Regions from separate parts of the Paenibacillus sp. G34 genome, predicted to be linked through region 1. Evidence: riboswitches for the same ligand, from Rfam matches in the RefSeq annotation. Region 1 holds a riboswitch; the other holds the start of a gene.
The links. A riboswitch is a leader RNA that binds a small molecule or an ion and turns the genes downstream of it on or off. The one in region 1 is predicted to bind thiamine pyrophosphate.
Positions count from the first base shown of each region.

Region 2: linked by a shared signal. The riboswitch ahead of AC1VYS_RS16510 (thiamine phosphate synthase) and the one ahead of thiC (phosphomethylpyrimidine synthase ThiC) in region 1 are both predicted to bind thiamine pyrophosphate.

Region 1 is NZ_CM166469.1:739,722-750,419, forward strand. It holds gene AC1VYS_RS03430 (Fe-Mn family superoxide dismutase) at 1-828, opposite strand, end outside; gene AC1VYS_RS03435 (alpha/beta hydrolase) at 1,122-2,141, opposite strand; gene AC1VYS_RS03440 (IclR family transcriptional regulator) at 2,567-3,310, shown strand; TPP riboswitch at 3,465-3,578, shown strand; gene thiC (phosphomethylpyrimidine synthase ThiC) at 4,071-5,849, shown strand; gene AC1VYS_RS03450 (hypothetical protein) at 6,881-7,324, opposite strand; gene AC1VYS_RS03455 (aspartate/glutamate racemase family protein) at 7,510-8,184, opposite strand; gene AC1VYS_RS03460 (hypothetical protein) at 8,326-8,493, opposite strand; gene AC1VYS_RS03465 (zinc ribbon domain-containing protein) at 8,988-9,845, opposite strand; gene AC1VYS_RS03470 (helix-turn-helix transcriptional regulator) at 9,927-10,698, opposite strand, start outside.
Region 2 is NZ_CM166469.1:3,659,916-3,670,613, forward strand. It holds gene AC1VYS_RS16490 (ThiF family adenylyltransferase) at 1-613, opposite strand, end outside; gene AC1VYS_RS16495 (thiazole synthase) at 610-1,377, opposite strand; gene thiS (sulfur carrier protein ThiS) at 1,461-1,664, opposite strand; gene thiO (glycine oxidase ThiO) at 1,661-2,905, opposite strand; gene AC1VYS_RS16510 (thiamine phosphate synthase) at 2,990-3,664, opposite strand; TPP riboswitch at 3,914-4,023, opposite strand; gene AC1VYS_RS16515 (ABC-F family ATP-binding cassette domain-containing protein) at 4,063-5,616, opposite strand; gene AC1VYS_RS16520 (hypothetical protein) at 5,671-6,693, opposite strand; gene AC1VYS_RS16525 (hypothetical protein) at 6,680-7,231, opposite strand; gene AC1VYS_RS16530 (hypothetical protein) at 7,228-7,626, opposite strand; gene AC1VYS_RS16535 (ABC transporter permease) at 7,643-8,128, opposite strand; gene AC1VYS_RS16540 (hypothetical protein) at 8,192-10,258, opposite strand; gene AC1VYS_RS16545 (pilus assembly protein CpaF) at 10,248-10,698, opposite strand, start outside.

The sequences.
Region 1 (10,698 bases):
CCGGGATTCAGCGAGTTTCTTCTCCGCAACGTTCAAACCGTCCACATAGGACTGATGGTGCTTGTCATGATGAATGCGCATCGTCAGTTCGTCAATATGCGGCTCCAAGGCATTATACGCGTAAGGGAGGGGAGGCAACGTATGTCCGCCAATTGGAACCGGCTTTTCTCTTACAGGGGCAGAAGCAGGCAGGGGTTCGGCAGGAGCCGTTCCACCCGTTAAAGGTTGGATTGACGATGATTGCACCTGTGCGAAAGTATCAGGAAATGCATTGGTTTGCCCTGCAGAAGAGGCGGATGTTTCCTTGGCTTCAAGGCGTAGATCTTGGGCTACTTTGGCATTAATACTGTGCAGTGCATTTTCCAGTAGTACAGATGATGCTGGTTCTGCTTCCCGCAAAATGCCGGGTTGACTCAGCGTTTCCAATACCCCCAGGAAATACTCCGATTCACGGATGATATGCAGGATGAAGGTTTGAGCAAGTGGGACCGCACGCACTGCTGCACTTTGCTCCAGCATGATATAAAGCTGCTTGATAAACTCTTTGGACTGATGCTTTGCTGTCTGGACGAGTTGATCGATACTTCGCATGATATAGGGGGCAGGCGGCTGGGTTGCTGGCAACAGCTGTTTTATCAACTGATTCGCCACTCGCTCGCTGTTCGCAAAGGCTGCTTCCCATTCCTCCAGCATTTTAACGTAGGGAGCTTCCAGATCAGGAACCAGTGCGCGAATAACAAGCGTATGTTCTTTCTCTTGCTCTTTCCAGAAACGGATTTCTTCCAGCATCCGCAAAGGCAGCAGATGGCCGTATCCATCGCAGTTCATATCCGTTATACCTCCAATCTTTCAGATTATTTTACGAATCAGATACTTCTTTCAAGGCATGTGTAAAAGTACGAATCCGCTCTTCGTTCAATTATCTTTGCTCTGTCTCAACAGTGTATTCTTGAGGCGTATTGTCCTATGTGTATAAAAAAAGAGCCCCGGAGGGCTCTAACACATCAAAATGCTGTATATCCTTTTGATCGGTAAAACGAATATTCCTTAACCGCTCGTTACCTGCTGATCTGAAAGCTAACAAGACAACAGAACAGGGGTACGGACTCAGTGTTAGATCATTACTGCTCGTTTTGCTGTACATCCTCACTGCTTGTCTTCGTCACGTGACTCAGGAAGGTCGAGACGCGGCGCAGATATTCCTTCGGATGCTCCCGGAAGATCAGCTCATGATGCGCGCCTTGCACAATCCATTCTTCTGAATAAGGATTCGTCTGATTGGCGGCTAGCTGCTCAGCAATCGGGTAAGGAGCCTTCTCATCCTCTGTACCATGAATGAAGAAGATGGGGAACGGATAATCCTTTTTCTTCACTTCCTGATACGGAATTTGTTGTAGACCCGTGCCATTCAAGATCGGGAAGAGCAACTTCATAATCTCCAGCGTAGGCTGGCGCGGCAGATTAATCTGATTATGAATGTTGTGGTACAGCGTATCCGGCTCTAGCAGGAAGGTGCTATCGAGAATCATAGCATCCACTTGATTGGTCAGCAGTCCGGTCTGTAGAGCCGTTCCAGCTCCCATGGAGAACCCCCAGACAACGAGTTCCTGTGCTCCACGTTGCTTCGCATACTGAATGGCTCCCAGCAGTTGCTGTGACTCCGCTTTACCACCGGTAGCTACAGCTCGGTTCACCTGAGAGGCAAAGCCGTAATCGAACATCACTACATTAAAACCTAGTTGGTGTGCGTAATGAGCCAGATCATACATAGGCACCCAGGTTTCCTCCCGGTTCGCTCCATAACCGTGACTGAAAATAATGGTTTTGCCGGTATCCGTGTTAGCGGGAATATACCAACCCTGCATCGTTCGGCTTCCGTCGGCCGCAGGGTAGGTAATGTCTTCGTATTTCATATTTTTGGCCTGCATCGGGTTGGAGAACACGGGAGCAACCGTTGGGTTGGATAGCACCCATGCAATATAACCGTGCAAGGCAATAAAACAAAACAATAGGAAAAATACAACGGAGAGCAGCAACGCTACGATAATATGCTTGAACCGAATCAGCCTTGGTGACAATGAAGAGGGCAGATCGGACACTTTGGTATGCAGCGGGGCTTCGCTCTGTGATGTCGGATACATGCATGCCCCTCCTTTAAATTTCGGTTGAAGAACAATTTGGCAGGATCATAACGACGTGAAAAAAATAGCATTTTGATTCTTCTAAATTCGTATTTATGACGATGACACATCCTGATGCTAAAGTCATACTTTTATTCTTACAACTGAAAGGCTTCCTGTCTTTATCGTATGTCTCGATATAGTCAAAGTCAATCAATTGAAGGCATTTGTTACGCAATTGTTATATAGTTCTTAAGATATAGAGGTAACAATTCCATAGTGTGTAAATTACAGGAGATTACGATGTGTAAAATGGATATTTTGTTCATTTTTCGGCTTGCACAGCACCTTCAAAACAGTTCTTTTTAGTTTACAGATGAGACCGTTTCTCATATAATTTATGTAACCAAGTTTCATGTGATGAAACATGAGGAGGGCATCATGCCATGGAAGACCGCAAGCTAACCGTCCGGGCTGTAGAACGGGCGCTGGATATATTATTATGTTTTACCACACGCAGTGATCTTGGACTCACCGAAATTGCCAGCCAGATCGGTTTACACAAGAGTACGGTGCATCGATTGATGGCTACGCTGGAGGATCGGGGGTTCGTGATACGCGATGCAGCGACTGAGAAATACCGGTTAGGCATCCGAATCTGGGAACTGTCTGCACATATGTCACGTAGCGATGATCCTGCGATTTTGCTGTTGCCTGCAATGGAACGGCTACGGGATCGGTTGGGTGAGACTGTAAGTCTCTACCTTCGTGATGGCAGCGAACGGATACGTATTCAGGCAGTACAGAGTGATCAGGCTATTCGGCGGGTCGCGCCTGTAGGTGTCAGACTGCCGCTTTCCGTAGGCGCTTCCAGCAAAGTGTTAATGGCATTTGCCGCTGATGAGGATCGCGAGGAACTGATGAACGGCCCGGAATGGCCTGTATTTATCGACCCGGACGTATATCTGGCTCAGATGGAAGACATTCGTGTGAACGGCTATGCTACCAGTTATGAGGAACGTGAGCCGGGAGCTGCCGCCGTATCCGTGCCAATTATGGATCGTAGAGGTAACATTGCAGCAGCACTTTCCGTGTCTGGACCTGTTAGCAGGCTCTCGCAGGATACATTACATGAGTACGCACCTGTGTTGAAAGAAGCCGCTGTGCAAATGGGACTTATGTTGTCGTAGGGTGGGCTCTTGCTTGAAGTTTTGCCCGAAAGGAATGTTCTCTCTGGAATATTAAGGTTGTATTTATGTCCGGATTACGCTAGTCTGTAATGGACGACTCCGCGGGGTCGGTTGATATTTTAAGCTGAGCAGCGGCATGATTGTCGCAATACGTTTACGTTACTGGGGGAGTCCGAATTGTCCGGACTGAGACGGGATCGCATGAGATTCCGGACCCTTTGCACCTGATCTGGATCATACCAGCGTAGGGAAGTAATCGGCCATATGACCACAAACACTACGGGCGTTAACCTGGGATCGATGCTGTTTTGCAGCAAATTTCTCTTGTTGCGTGTACGGTGATGGACATCAGTCGGTTCCTTCGGAACCGGCTTTTTTATATACAGCGGTAAGCAGAGACTCATTCGTTGTGCTTCACGATCGTTAAATCTCTTGAAGAAAGCATGAGATTCGCAGATTAGTGCGACGGGATGATCAGAGAGCATAACCAATGCCAACATCCATGCCTGAATGTCTAGGTGAAGTGTCTCATGTTTCATGCTTGTGCTGACTGTGCATAAAAATCTGTCTCTTGGATCTTATTTGGCTGCTTGGGCGGGATCATTCCTGCTGTGCTTCTGTGCTCTGGAGATTCCCGGGCAGGTGTGGTAGTTGCAACTGACGCATTGGTGAAGACATAGCGCAAAAGAAGATCACAGAGGAGGAAACAGGAGACATGAGTACACATAACCAAACGGGGCAGCAGATGGGAATAGAGGAAATGGGACGCGATGGTCATCCGGTGGAAAAGGAAACCGGTGCGGCTGGAGGGGTTCAACCCTTCCCGGGCAGCCGCAAAGTCTACATTCAGGGCTCACGACCGGACATTGCTGTACCGGAGCGTGAAATTGCCCTTCATGACACGAATACTCCCCAAGGGGTGGAGCATAATGAGCCGCTGCGTGTCTACGATACGAGCGGCCCGATGACCGATCCCGAATTCCAGATGGATATTCGGAAGGGACTACCTGCGCTCCGAAATCACTGGATTATGGAGCGAGGTGATGTCGAAGCATATGAGGGGCGCGCCGTGAAACCGGAGGATAACGGATTAAAGCCTGGAGGACGGATAGCCGGGGCAGAGGAGTACCCGGGATTCCGCGGGCAACCATTACGTGCTCAGGCCGGACGTTGTGTCACGCAGATGCATTATGCGCGGCAGGGAGTCATTACACCTGAGATGGAGTATGCCGCTATCCGTGAAGGGGTAGAGCCTGAATTTGTGCGTCAGGAGTTGGCAATCGGGCGGGCAATTCTTCCCTCCAACATCAATCACCCGGAGAGCGAGCCCATGTTGATTGGGCGTCATTTTCACGTGAAGATCAACGCCAACATAGGTAATTCCGCTGTATCTTCCTCCATCGAGGAGGAGGTGGAGAAGATGACCTGGGCTGTGCGCTGGGGATCGGATACAGTGATGGATCTCTCGACAGGCAAAAACATTCATACGACACGGGAGTGGATCATCCGTAACTCCCCGGTGCCGATTGGTACGGTGCCGCTGTATCAGGCGCTGGAGAAGGTGAATGGCGAGGCTGAGGCACTCACTTGGGAGTTGTACCGGGATACGCTGATTGAACAGGCTGAGCAGGGCGTGGACTATTTTACAATTCATGCGGGTGTGTTACTCCGATATATTCCGATGACAGCGAAACGGATGACAGGAATAGTATCTAGAGGCGGATCGATTATGGCAGCGTGGTGCCTGGCACATCATCAGGAGAACTTTTTGTACACCCATTTTGAAGAAATCTGCGAGATTATGAAAAGGTATGATGTGGCGTTCTCCCTCGGGGATGGGCTGCGTCCAGGCAGCATCTACGATGCCAATGACGAGGCACAGATGGCGGAGCTGGCAACGCTCGGAGAGTTAACACAGATAGCGTGGAAGCATGATGTGCAGGTCATGATAGAAGGGCCGGGGCATGTGCCGATGCACAAGATCAAAGAAAATGTGGATTTGCAGATGGAAATCTGCCAGGAAGCGCCGTTTTATACTCTCGGGCCACTGACCACGGACATTGCACCAGGATATGATCATATTACGTCTGCGATTGGGGCAGCGATGATTGGCTGGTTTGGTACGTCCATGCTCTGTTATGTCACGCCGAAGGAGCATCTGGGACTTCCGAACAAGGATGATGTGCGTGAAGGGGTTATCGCTTATAAAATAGCCGCCCATGCCGCTGATCTAGCCAAAGGCCACCCACGCGCCCAGCGCCGCGATGATGCACTGTCGAAGGCACGCTTCGAGTTCCGTTGGAGAGATCAGTTTAACTTGTCGCTTGACCCGGAACGAGCGCTATCCTACCATGATGAGACGCTACCCGCAGAAGGGGCGAAGGAAGCACATTTCTGCTCCATGTGCGGACCGAAGTTCTGCAGTATGCGCATCACGCAGGACATTCGTGCCTTTGCCGCAGATCGCGGTCTGAACGACGAGGAAGCGGTAGCCGCCGGGATGCAGGCGAAGGCAGAGGAGTATCGGGCACGGTCGTAAAGTGGAAAAAGCCTGAAGAAGCTGAAAAAGCCTGAAGAAGCGGAGCTAAAAGCTTCTGAAAGAAAGCTGCATCGGAAACATAAGCTTCGCCGTTATCACCGGATTTCTTCTTCTGAAAGGGGATATCTATACACGTTTTCCGCGGGTGGTGGGATTTGAATTTAATCAAAGTTTATTCCTTATCAATTTTGTTCCATATACGATACAAGATACCAGCGATTACAAACAATAAACCATCGGACAGTCTTAGCTTACCTGCATGCAGGAAGGCTGAACATCCCATACCTATTATGAACAAGATAAGAACATATAGAAATTTCACGTACTGATCACCGCATATTTTATATTACGGGGTCAGGCGGTTCCCGCATCTGCAGAGAGAATGATCTGAAATCTAACGATCTCCACGAACCTTATTTTAACGTTTTTGGCGCGAAAAAAATTCTAACGATCTCCAGCGACGTTATTTCGCCGAAATCAGCCAAAAAAGAGGCAATTCGCTGCTAAAAACCTAAAATAAGGTTTCTCAGGATCGTTAGAATTTCAATGGTACTGAAATGAAGTAAATAGCGTTCTCTCAGATCGTTAGCGGTAAGAAGGGACTATCTGATCTTCCTGCGATCATTGTTCGATTGTATATATCCTCTACGATTGTATGAATCCTTGATCTATGCATCCTCGAACTTCATAGAATTTTACGATTTCACGTAACCATCTCATGTAACCATCTCATAACCATATTACGTATCCATATCCCCGTAACCATCTCCACGTAACGATCTCCACGTAACCATCTCTCATAACCGTATCACGTAACCATCTCATAACCATCTCATAACCATATCTCATAACCATATCTCATAACCATATCTCATAACTATATCTCATAACTATATCTCATAACTATATCTCGTAATCATATCCCGTAATCATATCCCGTAACCATCTCACGTAATCATATCCCGTAACCATCTCATGTAACCATATTACGTATCCATATCACGTACCCATAAAAATGAACTGTACCTTGGTTACTCGTAATATCCTTTTGCATACACGGCTGCCGTCGAGAAGCAGAGGTGTTTCATTTCATCCTGCTGATTTTCGGGTGGCATCTCCAGGAACCACGGCTCCTGCATATCCTCTCGGGTCATGGGCACAGGGCGCCATAGAATCAAGCCTATCTGATCGAACTGGAAGCTGCAACCAAGTTCAGGATCTTCACGGTCATATGGCGCAATAGCGTCCAACTGCGGTATCAAAACGTCAGCCTCGGTGCCAAGCAGATCAAGTTCTCCCAGCATACACTTATACTCATCACTTTCATGAAATTCAATAAAATGTGCTTTGCCTTGAGCATCATATTCCACGTTGGGATCAAAGCTGAAAGCTTCCGTTTGTTCAACTTCATTTTGTGTCATGCCTAACCGGATATCCCCAATAGATTGACCTGGTTCTACAGTGAAATATTTCATGCTTTCGTTCCCTCCAAATAGAAGTGTATATGCGTTTAGCTACGGTGATCTAGGTTCATGGTACATCGAATGCAATATAAGTTACCTTCGGACACATGGTGAACCGTATTGAGTTACGTAAGTTACTTTTGGTCTTGTATGGTGCACTTGAATAAGCTACGTAAACGGCTGCAGCTCCTGCACTTTTATACTCTCGGCATAATACCGATATCCCGCTCCAGATTCGCGCCTAATAATGAAAGCGGCGTATAAATGGTCACACCTGCATTGGCAGATGCCTGCTCAGCGGCAGGAGCCATAGAGAGCTGAGCAGCAACAAGACAAGCATCCTTGCATTCAAGAGCAAGCTGCTGCAATGCTTCTTTTAATGCCGCGACGTAGCCTTCCTGGTCGCCACGCATGACCATGTCGAACAGACCAGGGAGCAACACGGATTCAAGCTCAGGCTTGTCCTTTCCTGCCAAGTGTCGATCCATATAGTCACGATATCGAGCCATCGTCGGCCCTACGGTGGCAGGGTTGGTAAACGCAAGCAAATACCGCTTCGGATGTTTTACCATCATCGCGAGCAGTGAATCGTCAATACCCGTTACCATAATCGGTAACGGTTGTATTTGTTCCAGCACGGCAGCGAACAAGGTGCATGTCACAAGAATGGCGTCAGCGTGACAGCGGCTCATCCATTGCAGTGTCTGATTTACTTTTTCCCGAACAAGGTCACTATTGAACTCCTCATCATGCTTGAGCCGATCCAGACCGGGGTCTACATAGTGAACCAGTTCGATATTATAGGAAGTCAGTGCTTGTTCGATCAACCTGATATTGGAGTGGTGCGCGTGGAAACAGGCAATGGTGCTCATAGGCAATCCCCTTTATGTAGAGTGACTATATAAAGACGCGCCTGGATCACATAATGTGTGTGAACCATCGGTAAGAAACTTCGCGTCTGAAATGTCACCTTTTACACGTAGTATAGGGAGCATCCACAGAGATGTAAAGAGTTATCTCATGTTCATGGATACGTTCTTTTTCGTCATTTTTTGCTGTAAAATTTCATGGAAGGATAGGCCTTGAGTGTTCTCATTTTCCTTTTTCGGAGCAGCGGTCGCCGTGTTGCGCGGATATTGGTGGTGATACGGGATCATTTGCTGAATAGGCATGCGGATCATCTTGGTTCCTCCTTACATGCATGATGGACATGCATCGTTTGTTTGTATGTATTTTCAACTGTATTCTGTTGGTGATAATAAAATGAATTCACCCTGTACACATATAGGTACATATGACTTGTTACATGAAGAAGCGGTAATTCAATCGTTATTCCGACTCGGATGTAGTGATTTTACCCGGTATTCAGAAGATGTAAACGGTTTTAGGAAAATTCAGGAATAAAGAACCTGATATGAAAGGCGAGGTATGGGAGCGTGGTATCGGTTGTTATGCGAATGGTCCTAATTTTAGGGAAGTCAATGGTGCTTGCCTCTAAGGCATATGTCCAAGTGACTAGGTATGGTATAAGCTAACTAACTTGGTTCTATGGTCGGGGTATATTAATCGAAAAATGTCAAAAAAGCTACCAAGACCTCTTGGCAGCTTTAGATTGAATGATTTGAATCTCTCTTTAAATTCCTTTTGAAGAGGGCTTATCCGTTATATCCTTCGATTACCTGCGTTCTTTTACCGCAATATATACATCCACCTGTGTATGTTCCGGGTCTAAACTCCGCTCATCGTAGTACTCAAAATCGCCGGTAAATGTACGGTCACTCTGATGGTTCCAAGCCCACACCGCTCCCCACACTTCGCTGACTACTTCAACCATCGGTCCGGTTCTCGAAGTAAACACTGCATAGGTAGCAGGAGGTAAATGTACTTCATCGAAACCTTCAGGCAGTCGTTCTTCCTCGCCGACTTCATGTCCGATCAAAATAGTATATTCACCGGCAATGCCATCTGCGTAATCCGTGTAACAGCCGTAGCGTGCAGCTTCAGTAGCCGGAATGTGTTCGGAGGCAAAATAACGACCCCACAACGCACCGATGCTGCCTTGACCGCTCATCTCAATCGCGTTGGTTGTACGTGCGGACAATCCTGCCAGTCGTTTGCCTGGAAGGGTGACATAGCGAACAGGCTCCCCGGAAAACGGAGCATTCTTTGCTGGATCAGCCCCAACTGGTGGAGAGAGTTGCTCATCTGGACTTGTTTTCCCAAGCAAAGTTTTCTCTAACACAGTAGTCCCGTCCTCACTGCTCTGTACATTTCCTTCATCACGCCAGCGTTTCAGAAAAGGTAGTTGGTTGCGTAGCATCGAGCGGGCTGATTCCTCGTCCATGCCTTCTTCTTTGAGAATAGTGGTGCACATCTCGATCATGCCTTCCAGCGTCATCCCTGGTTGTTCGAACTTGCCATCCTTGTAACAATAAATGCAGTATTCACGGGTAGTGCTGCCATCCATTTCTGTACCGAATTGATCGGTACTTGTGAGTGGCATTCCACAGCTTTGACATACGGTAACGTTCATGATTCATTCCTCCTCGGTTATATGTATAACTTCAACCTGAACATAGTTGAAGTATACGGGGAGGAACTGGACAGCTGTCTGTCAGGTTTGAGCTGAGGTTTTATAATTTTCTACAATCTGCTCTGCCATACGGCACACATTGTCACGAATATGCAAAGGCTCCAGTACCTCTACGTCCGCGCCAAAACCTAGAATAAATCCATATAACCAGTTATCCTCAGGGAAAGCGATCTGGCTGATATAATACCCATTGCCGTCAGGCAATACATTTTCAATACCGAACCATTCTTCCGCGAGATGACGGGCGCGGGCATGGAATTTCAGCGTGAGTCCAATGTGCTTGTTCGGATGGCTCCATTCCTGCTGCCACGGTCTGTCCTGAAGGTTGATGGATTGGCGTTCAAAATGTTGTTCGGCAAGCACAACCTCTTTCATGCGCACCAGCTTGAACATGCGGAATTCATTCCGTTCATGGCAGAAGGCGTACAGATACCACGCGTGTCTTTTCAGCACAAGGGTGTGTGGATCAACCGTACGATGCGTCTGTTCACCTTCGGCGCTGCAATAGGCAAAATGGATGCATTGAAGTTGATCGATTCCCTGGTCGATGACTTTTAATTTCTGTTGCAGTGCTTCAGGGTGTGTCCACGTTGAATGATCCACGATGAATCGATGCGTACTGGCCTGAAAATCTTCATTTTTGGCTTCCGGCACGATACTGCTCAGCTTCTCTACCAATAACTCGCGCGCAGTATTCGTATGAGTGGTTGATATGCTGCGCAGTGCGGTAACGATGGAAGCAAGATCCTTGTCAGTTAAGAGGTTGCGATCCAGCCGGTAACCTTCTGCCAGC
Region 2 (10,698 bases), 2.9 Mb from region 1:
CCGTCACCATCTGCACCGCTTGAGGAATGATACCAGACGTATCACAAGTATCCCCACCAAGCGGAACTTCACCCAAAAGGCAGTTCAAGCAAGGTGTATCGCCAGGTAAAAACGTGTACGTTATACCGTAACTGCCCACACACCCGCCATAAATCCAAGGAATTTGATGTTTCTGTGCCATATCATTAATAAGCAGTCTTGTATCAAAATTATCGGTTGCATCCATGATTAGATCGGTTTGCCCAACAAGCTCTTCCAACTCGTCCACTCGCACATCCATCACTTTCGCATCGATACGGACTGTTGAATTAATGGCTGTTAGGCGTTTGACCGCCGCCATAGCTTTCGGCATACGATCTATGGCATCCTGTTCCACATACAGCTGTTGCCGCTGCAGGTTGCTCCATTCCACATAGTCTCGGTCTACGATGGTAATTTGTCCAACACCAGAACGAACCAGCGTTTCTGCAATCCCCGTTCCGAGTGCCCCAGCTCCAATAATGAGAACCTTGCTATCCTTTAATCTTGCTTGACCTTCTCTACCGAATGGCGCATATCGTTCCTGTCTGGAATAGCGATCCGCCTGCTCCGCGTGATGTAACTGATCTGTCATGTATGAACCATTCCTTCCACCGGACTGCTTGCTGTAGCATAACGCTTCATTGGAATCATGCCTGATTCGTAAGCCAGCCTACCGGCTTCAACTCCAAGTCGCATTGCTTTTGCCATGTTAACCGGATTACTCGATCCAGATACAGCCGTGTTAAGCAGAACGCCATCCGCCCCAAGTTCCATGGCATAAGCGGCATCTTTGGGTGACCGCAAACCTGCATCTACAATAACAGGCACTACAGCCTGTTCGATGATGATTTCCAGATTATACGGATTGATAATCCCTCTGCCTGCACCGATCGGAGAAGCTCCTGGCATGACTGCATGTACGCCCAGCAACTGGAGCCGTTTAGCTAAAATGACGTCGTCCGAGATATAGGGTAGTACAGTGAATCCTTTTTCAAGCAAAATGCTGCAAGCGTTGTACGTTTCAATCGGATCAGGGAGTAACGTGACTCCGTCCCCGATGACTTCGACTTTTATCATATCACAAAGCCCCGAAGCCCGCGCAAGCTCTGCAATTCTTACAGCTTCCTCAGCAGTTGAGGCACCTGCTGTGTTGGGCAGTAGCGTATATTTGCTTAAATCCAATGTATCCAGAAAGTGCTGTTTGCCCGTCTCCTCCAGATTCAGACGACGTACTGCAAAGGTTAATACTTCCGTTCCTGAGGCTTCCACAGCTTGGCTCTGGACTTCCAAATCACTGAATTTGCCTGTTCCAAGCAACAACCTTGATTCAAACGAGTATTTTCCAATAGTTAACACCCTATGACCCCCTAAGTATTTTACATTTTTTACCATTAACTGCTGATCCATCGTTTTCAACCATCGCCCGAGTATTACTTTGTTTAGCCACCTCCGACAAAATGAACGATCTCAATCCGATCGCCTTCTCTTAAAGTAGTTGTTTCATGGTGATCTTTGGTCAAAATATTGCGGTTCAATTCAACCACTACCGTTTTCACTTGCAGGTTGAATGATTGCAGTAATTTATCGACACGATTCACCCCGTCGTCAACCTGCATCTTTTGGCCATTCACAATAATGTTCACAACATAACACCCTTTCTCTTCAAGCGATCTGGCGAGAATGCTTCAATTCCGATTTCTTGCGCACTTTTACCCTCCAGCATGTCAGCAATCCATTGACTAGTTATCGCACTAAGTAATATTCCATTGCGAAAATGGCCATACGCTGTGTACAAGCCAGCAATGTTTTCACATTTTCCTATATACGGCAGCCCATCCGGGGTGGCTGGTCTTACTCCCGCCCATGCCCGTACAAAGTCTGCCCCCTTGATTCCCGGAACCCAATAACTTGCCGCACCAAGTAATCGTTGCACACTATTTGCAGATACGCTGTGATCTTTTCTTCCTGGCAAACTGGTTGCTCCAATCCACACCTCGCCATTTGCTTTTGGAACGATGTAAACATCTTCTGCATATACCGTGCGATCAGGTTTGTATAGCGCTTGATCTTGTGGAAAACGGATGGCCATAATTTCACCTTTCACAGGTCTAGAAGGCAAGTTCTCTCCTACCTGATGCATTAGTTCCCCTCCATGCAAACCAGCTGCCACGATAACATGTTTACAAGATATATCACCCTTGGCAGTGGCAACCCCTTGCACTCCATCGTTGTTCACGACCAGACGCACATCCTGTACTCCTTCCCATATCCGCGCACCCATCATTTGGGCTGACCTCGCATAAGCTCTAGTCAACGACACAGGCAACGCTTCACTCTCCAGCGGTCTGTAATAAGCGCCATAGGTTTCCCTGTTCAGCCATTCTGCTTCTCGTTGCACCGTGGGACGGTCCCACCAAAATTGCTCTGCGCCCGAAGAAGCTTTCTGTTTGTCCTTGTATCGATTTAAATCACTATATGATCGAAACGGTGTGATAAACCCGCTGCGCCTCAATCCAAAATCTATACCACTCAGAGCGGATAAATGCTCTTTGTGCTTATGCAACAATTCTCTGCTATCATACGCGGCTTTTGCCATGACTGGGTGTGCAAAAGCTTCACTATCTGCTGCAAGCATGCCGGCAGCTGCGCTGGAGGCTCCACCGGCAATCTGGGATTGCTCAACAAGAAGTACTTCCTGGCCTCTCGATGCCAGCTCAAAAGCAATCGCACAGCCTATAACCCCTCCGCCCACAATGATCGTTTCTGAATGCAAAGCTCCCTGTGATTCTGTTGAAGTTGAGGATATAGACATTGTTGTAACCTTATGTTCATCATTCGATGGGGCGACAGTTCCCTCGAGTGGACTCATTCCGCTCTGATTCATTTTCTCATCTCCTTGATTGCATTTTAAGCAACATTCAGATAATGCTTAATTGAGATCATTCACGTTATTTTGATGGAGAATCATTCACTTTACCGCTTCCATAGCCTGTTTTAAAAGAGCGGCAGCATGGGCCGGATTTTTTTGTTGTAATACACCTGAGATGACAGCGGCCCCCCTGGCTCCCGCAGATATAACGGCCTGAATGTTATTCGTCTCAATCCCACCGATTGCTATAACAGGTACTTTCACACTAGAGCATACTTCGGTTAACGCTTCTAATCCCCTTGGTGTTATATCCGGTTTGCTTGCACTTGGGTATACATGCCCGAAAAAAAGATAATCTGCGCCATACTCTTCTGCAATTTTTGCTTCGTGCAAGGAATGCACGGATATTCCTAACCGAAGCCGCAGGTTATGTTTGTTTTTCTGCGTTATCGTTACTTTCGCTTTTTGCAGCATATCTTGGCTCCAATGTGTCCCTTGATAAAAATCGCCTGATGAAAACAGGTTCGCACCGTTGATCACAATGCGGGAGGCTGGGACACCCGACTCTACCATCAACTTCGCCCAGTTGAAGCATTCCTGCTGCGAAAGCTGCTTTTCGCGGATGTGAATGCATTGCACATAAGGCCATATCTCTTTGGCTGCTTTTAGCATAGCTACCCGTTCACCTTGATTCGTAGATATCACATGTAACTCAAAAAAAGGATGGCTTGGGGACCGTTCATTTAATTCGTTCTCTTCATGCTCAGTCACCATTGGATGCAATCTCGTTTTCCCTCCTTTCAGATTTGAGAACGTCCTAACGAAAATAAAATCAAAAAAAGCCACTCCCGTAGGGAGTGGCTGCGTATAAAAAAGGTTCAGTTCAATAACAAACATTCGACGAATACCTGGTAAACAGTCTAATCCGTAACCCTATAACTGTCTGCTCATGTATTGAGATGCCTGTATCACGATGTAGTAAAGATCCCATCTTAACATTGAAGAATCATTTACTATCGTTTTTGCTGAAACGCGCCACTTCCCTACGCTGGTATGATCCAGATCAGGTGCAAAGGGTCCGGAATCGCATTCTTCCATCTCAGCCGCATCGTGCGGCCCCCCTAGTGTTCATATGAAGTTGTAGCCTATATTACCACAACCGGTTTTTTTTGTCATTGTGCTTTTTCAGACCACTCTTCTACATTCCATGTTTTGGTGACCCAGCCTTCATAAAAATCCGGTTCGTGAGATACAAGCAAAACAGTTCCCTTGTATTCCTGCAACGCACGCTGCAGTTCAGCCTTCGCCGTTACATCCAGATGGTTCGTCGGTTCGTCAAACAGAACCCAGTTGCTTTCACGCATCAACAGCTTACACAATCGGACTTTAGCCTGCTCTCCTCCACTTAGCATGTTAAGAGGACGAGTGATATGCTCATTTTTCAGACCACAGCGTGCAAGGTGACCTCGCACTTCATTCTGTGTCAAATGTGAAAACTCGTTCCATACATCATCGATCGGTGTAATATTTCCCGCTCGCACTTCCTGCTCGAAGTAAGCTGTCTCCAGATAATCTCCAAGGAATGTTTTACCGCTGATCGGCGCAATTTTGCCCAAAATTGTTTTGAGGAGTGTTGATTTACCTACCCCGTTACATCCCACAATGGCAATCTTTTCTCCACGTTCAATCGTCATCGTCATCTTGGGTAATAGAGGATACGTATAACCAATTTCAAAGTCGATACCTTCAAAAACAGTTTTACTACTCGCGCGCGCATCCTTGAACTTAAATGTTGGTTTCGCGGCTTCGTCTGGTCGATCAATTCGCTCGACCTTTCCAAGTTGTTTTTCCCGGCTTTTCGCTCGACCTGAGGTCGAAGCTCGAGCTTTGTTGCGTTGAATGAAATCTTCCTGCTTTTTGATGTATTCCTGTTGCTTCTCGTAGGCATCAATATGCTGTGCTTTCTGCATATCTGCCATCTCCAGGAATTTATCATAGTTTGCAGCGTACCGAGTCAATTTGGCAAACTCCAAATGATAGATAACATTAACAACTTCATTCATGAACTCCGTATCATGAGAGATCAGCAGAAAAGCATAGGGATAGTCTTTCAAATAACGTGTTAGCCACTCAATATGCTCTACATCCAGATAGTTGGTCGGCTCATCCAATAGAAGGGCAGTAGGTTTCTCCAATAATAACTTCGCGAGAAGTACCTTCGTGCGTTGTCCACCACTAAGAGCCGCAACATCCCGATCAAGACCAATGGCATTTAATCCCAAACCATTTGCCATTTCTTCCACTTTCACATCGATCAGATAAAAATCGCCCTGGTCCAGCTGTTCCTGAATCTCGCCCATATCTTCGAGCAATTGTTCCAGCTTCTCTGGATCGGCATCAGCCATCTGATCCGTAATCGCCATCATTTCTTTTTCCAGTTCCAGCAATGGGAGAAAAGCATCTTTGAGTACATCACGAATCGTTTTGCCTGGTGTTAACTTCGTGTGTTGATCAAGATAACCGTAACGGACCTTAGGTGTCCATTCCACTTTACCGCTATCCTTAAGCAATTTTCCCGTCAGGATATTCATGAGGGTTGATTTTCCGGCACCGTTAGCTCCAACCAGACCAACTCGTTCTCCGGCAAGTAGACGAAAAGAAACATTTTTAAACAACGTACGGTCTCCAAAATTGTGACTGACGTTCTCTACTGACAATAAACTCATAAGATGAGACTGCTCCTATCTATTTACATTACTTTTAGTTATCGTTTCAAACCCCTATTCTAGCACAGGTTCAGTCTTTTCTGAAAGTAATGAAAAATGGGCAGAGCAATCATATTCAAAGTAACCCCTGGCCGCTGCCTGCTTTGCAGTCGTAAATACCTCTTCAGCACGAAAACCGGGGTTACAGGTGGCAGGATAATGATACTTAATCCCTGTTGAGGTATCAACTCCGCCAACAACTGCTGTTTTTTTGACCAGTCTACCTCCGCCAATCGCATAATTGTTAATCTTCTCATTCCCTTTGGCAATGCCCTGTATAAAAGCCATGATACCTGTATCATTGATCGAATTGTACCAATCTTCTTGTGAGATTAAGGGCATCGTAAACAAATAAGACACTCCATTTTTTCTTGCGAACTCATTATGGCGATTGATTACACCCGCAAGATCGTCCTGAACACGAGTCACGATGTGGCTGCGCCGTACCTGTTCAAAAAGCGTTGAATCCTGAAGCAGTGTAATTGTCGAACTCGTAGCCAATTCATACTGAAAGCCTTCGATCCATTTCCCTGCTCTAACATCATAAGCATGTACATAACCATCAAGTGTGAAGTTAATGCTGTTCCCTTCCGAATCTGAATAGGTATAAGGCTTTTTCGGGCTCCACACCTGTCTGAAAGATGCTTCCATCGTTCCTGTCATCTCGGTTTCCTTAGCAAAAATATAATAACCATCGTAATCCAGAATCACGATCGCCGGGATATAGTCAAACATATGTTGGATAGCCACCTTGTCATCCTGTATTCCCATGTTTAATGCCATCGTTTGGGTAAAGGTGGACAAAGCCAGCTCCTTATCCGCCTTCACGAACTTGGTAGAATCATAACCTGCTTCAGCATCTTGTTTTTCATTCTGGTGCATGACTGCACCAGCATCCATCACCGCGGTTTGAAGTGCTGCTTGGTAGCGATATGACAGTTCACTGGCCTTTTGCGCATCATGTGTATGAAACGTTAGCATGTAAAAGAGAGGAAAGAAAATGAGTACAAAAACAATGGAAAGCTCAGTAATCTTCATTCAATACCATGCCTCCATACGAAGCAAAAACCGCAGAAGCCTGGGCTGTGCCTTGTAACCATTCCCGTATCATCATAGAAGGTGTACGATTGGTGCTTTTAAGACTGACAGTGAAGAAATCACCCATGTTTAGTGTATATCTGCGCCCCGGATCACCAACAGACAGTGTACTAGGCAATGGATATAAACGCTCCTGAATCTGGGACAAGTAGTACGCATCGTAAACCACCTCATATGTACCCATGAAGCTGCTTTGAATTATCGGATCTGTATAGTGAGGAACATATTTTTTATGTAAATGTTCCATGGAAATATCATAATTGTTTCCGGTTTGTGCCAGCTGTTCTTGGAATTCCATCAGCATTCGAGGTGAGATATATCCCTTAGTGCGGACAGCATCCACAAATCGGGTGACACTCTGAGTCGCAGTCAAGCGCGCAATATCATCCTGACGTTCGGCGGCCTCTGCCGCAGGATACACATAGAGCAGAAGAACGGCAAGCAATACCGCAAACAACTTGGATGCTGCATTGATCACGGTCTCTCTACCTCCTTCCAAAAAGAAAGCTTTAACAATTCTCCGAGTGCACTTCGGTTATAATCAGGTCGATAGTTCCCCTTTAGTTCAAGCGGTATCATCGCTGATGGATCTACAAGTGGATCAATCATATAGGCATGACCGTCCACCTCCACTTGAACCCCTGTACCTGTCATTTGCCGCACAGTATGCAAAACCTCAGCTCCTGTATAACTGACCATTCCGCTCGTCTGAAGTGTCGTATGTATTCTGCCTTCCATGGCTGCATTTGTTTTCACCCTGTCGTTCAAGGCCTCGTTTAAAATACGGATGTTCCACTGCCCGTACAGGCAGGCTGTCACAAAAAGGACAACCGCTGTACAGAACAGCATCAGATGCTGTGTGTTCCGTGACATGTTTAACCAGCTCCAGTCAGGATTGCTGGAAGATCAGACCTCTAACCACATTGGATCTGTCTTTAACGATAATGGCCTTGAATTTACCGCTAGGATTAACGTATTGATTGTCTTTTTCACTCATCGTCTGATTGATGCTACCCACCTTGTCATCAGGGGCAATGACAGAACCATAGTCCGCATTATTAACGTCCTGAGAGATGTTGAGCTGATTGCCGTACCACTGTCCGCCTTTGTTTTTACCTGTAATAACCTGAATACCAAACTGGTCCTTGTCCGCGTATTTCCGTAAAGCATTGGTCACTTGTGAACCACTGATGGTTGTTCCGTCATACACGGTAAATGCTGCCTGAGACAATTCTGTTTGAATATCTGCAAAGTTATTCTGGGCTGTTTTCGTTGCCTCCTGAGCCGAAATAAATAACAACACCACAATCGTAATCAACGCAATGGTCAAAAATATTCCTGCAGCCACCTTTAAAGCACTTGATGCATTATTCATATGAAATACCCTCCTAGAGTGAAATGTTTGATTTAATGTTCGTATGTTTCTAAAAGCCAAGCACTACAGTTTCTGAATTTGTTCATAATACATGTTCATTTGCATAAAACTCATGCCAACCAGCGGAATTACGAGGTAAAGGAAGATTAGAGCGTACATAGGTGTGAATCCGATCGTTCTTCCCCAACCTGCCTTGACATCAATCATTTTGCTATATTCTTGTTTCCGCTGTTCAAAATAAAAGGCCATCATGCTTTCCAAATCATCAAAAGCTTCTCGAATGGATATTTTACCTAAAGCGAGTTGAAGTTTATCAATTAAACGTTGAAATTCAGGTAAGCCCACTTCCTCTTTTAATTGTTCAAGAGCTTGTTCAGGACCATGTTCGAAGTGAAGTAGACACTTTTGCAGTGGCCTTTTGAAAATAACAGCGAATCGATTAAGCCATTCCACAATCTCCTCCACAGACATACGATCCATCTCACGCAAAATGGAAATCACCGTCTGGAATTGATAGATTTCATGCCGCATATCCAAGCTTCGCATCTTACGTTGGAACAACATGAGCCAGATCGGCAGATAGTAGCCGCCTATACCTATGAACAGTGACAAAACAACTTCCCACCATCGCAAATACTGGTTGTTATATGCCTCTATCTTTGACATGATCCGCTGAATTGTTGCAGTCTGTGTATCATGGTCAGGTTGAACTGGCGCAAGTTGTAACAGAGCATTGGAGATATCCTCGTATGTGGCTCCACGCTGCATTTCAACATATGCCATAATCGTTCCGTCAAGCGCCGTCTTCTCTCTGGCCACTTTCATATCCGCCTCCGACATTGCACCAAACATACGGTCATCCCTAATTGGATCATACATGATGTGATTACGCTCGACTTGATGCAACGCAAGAGTCATTCCTACACTCAGGACCAGACAACTTGCGAACAGCATTAATCTGCGAATCGCGAGCCATTCGTATTTTAACTCGGCATTGCTCTCTCTCATTAATCTGATCGTCTGATCGTACGAGGCAGTCCCGGGTCTGGGAGCAAAAAGCATAGCCATTTTCCGTATAAAGAACTGTTTGTACAGAAACCGATCCAGTCCGGGTTCCTTCTGCCCAGAGCGATAGCGCGTTTCATCATATTGCTGAAGACGTTGTAACAGCAAATACGCAACAATGATGATCACGTAGATGGATATTTTAGTGATGAAACCAAGCTTGCTGTGATAAAATTCATCCATTGTCGGGAAATTGACTCGAGCCCAACGTTCAATTGGCCCTGTAAACAGAACAGGCGCAAGAGCAATCACATTTAATCCCTGTAGCAGATAATCAAGCCGATCACGTCTCAAAATCTCCAGATGTATCTCCTGAGTCAGATTACCTAATCCTTGAAGATAAATGGAACCCTGCTGCTTGTCCTTATCTCCAAACTCCATTACCATATAAGAAACACCCGCAAAACCTTTGAGAAAACGGTTTGGTGCCACTTCATAATATCGTTCAAGTGCTTCATTGGGATCGGGGGAAGTTAGCGCTTCATAGATCAACCTCACTTGCTCTGCGGCTTCTCCTGCCCCAGCCTCAGACGCTTCATACAGTGCTTCCTCAACCATTCCATGTTGGTGATACCGATGTCTTACATCTGCGAAAAGATCAAGCATTTGCATCAGAAGTTTTTTCTCCATACGACTCAAGCACATATCCAGTACAAGACTATTAAGTACGACAGCACAAAGGATGGCCAGAATGATAAAAGTGAGGCCAGGCTGCAACCAAAACAGCGCAACACTGGTACTTCCATACCCGCCCATAATAATCAGAACAACGGTCATCGTGACTTTGCGAAGCGCTGGTTCGTCCTTGGCATAGCGGTAGGATATTCTTTTTTGCACCTGTAAAATATATACCGAAAGCAAGGGCACCTTTATACCAACTTGATACGCTTGCAACAAAAACGATCCCCAATTTCTGTACTTATTACTTTGAATGCGGGCGACATTCGTGGCAGCGTATGATGAGACAGATTCTCTTCGCCGCATTATGTGAAGAATAATTAACGTCGTGGCTAAACCAATGGCACAAATACCGACTACAAATAACAAAATCCATTTAATGCTCATAGCTTTCACCCCAGTGTTGTCCGACAAACTGCCTGAATTTCTCGGCATCCGGTAGCGTCATTTGTTCCTGCATATCCGAAATGCTCGCGGCGGAGATTGGAGCAGTAGCCACATATTTCCCTTGCTGATACTCCACTACATTTCTAAATGTGAACCCCGCCCTCTCTTCAACGTCCACAGCTTCGCGGGAATGGGGAATACATTCGGTGATTCGCTCAATATATCTGCGACCCTCTGCATCTTTTTTCATATGGACATCAAAGTTAATGACACTGACAACCTGTTCTTCGGCGATATGCTCATGCTGGAACATGCCTGTTTTGAGCAATGAATTCCGGAGTGAAAACACCAGATCACGAAATGTCTTGGCGTGATGCGTAAACAGAGTGAACAGGCTCGCCACTTGTGCCATCTGTATCATCCAAGCAGCCACCTCATCA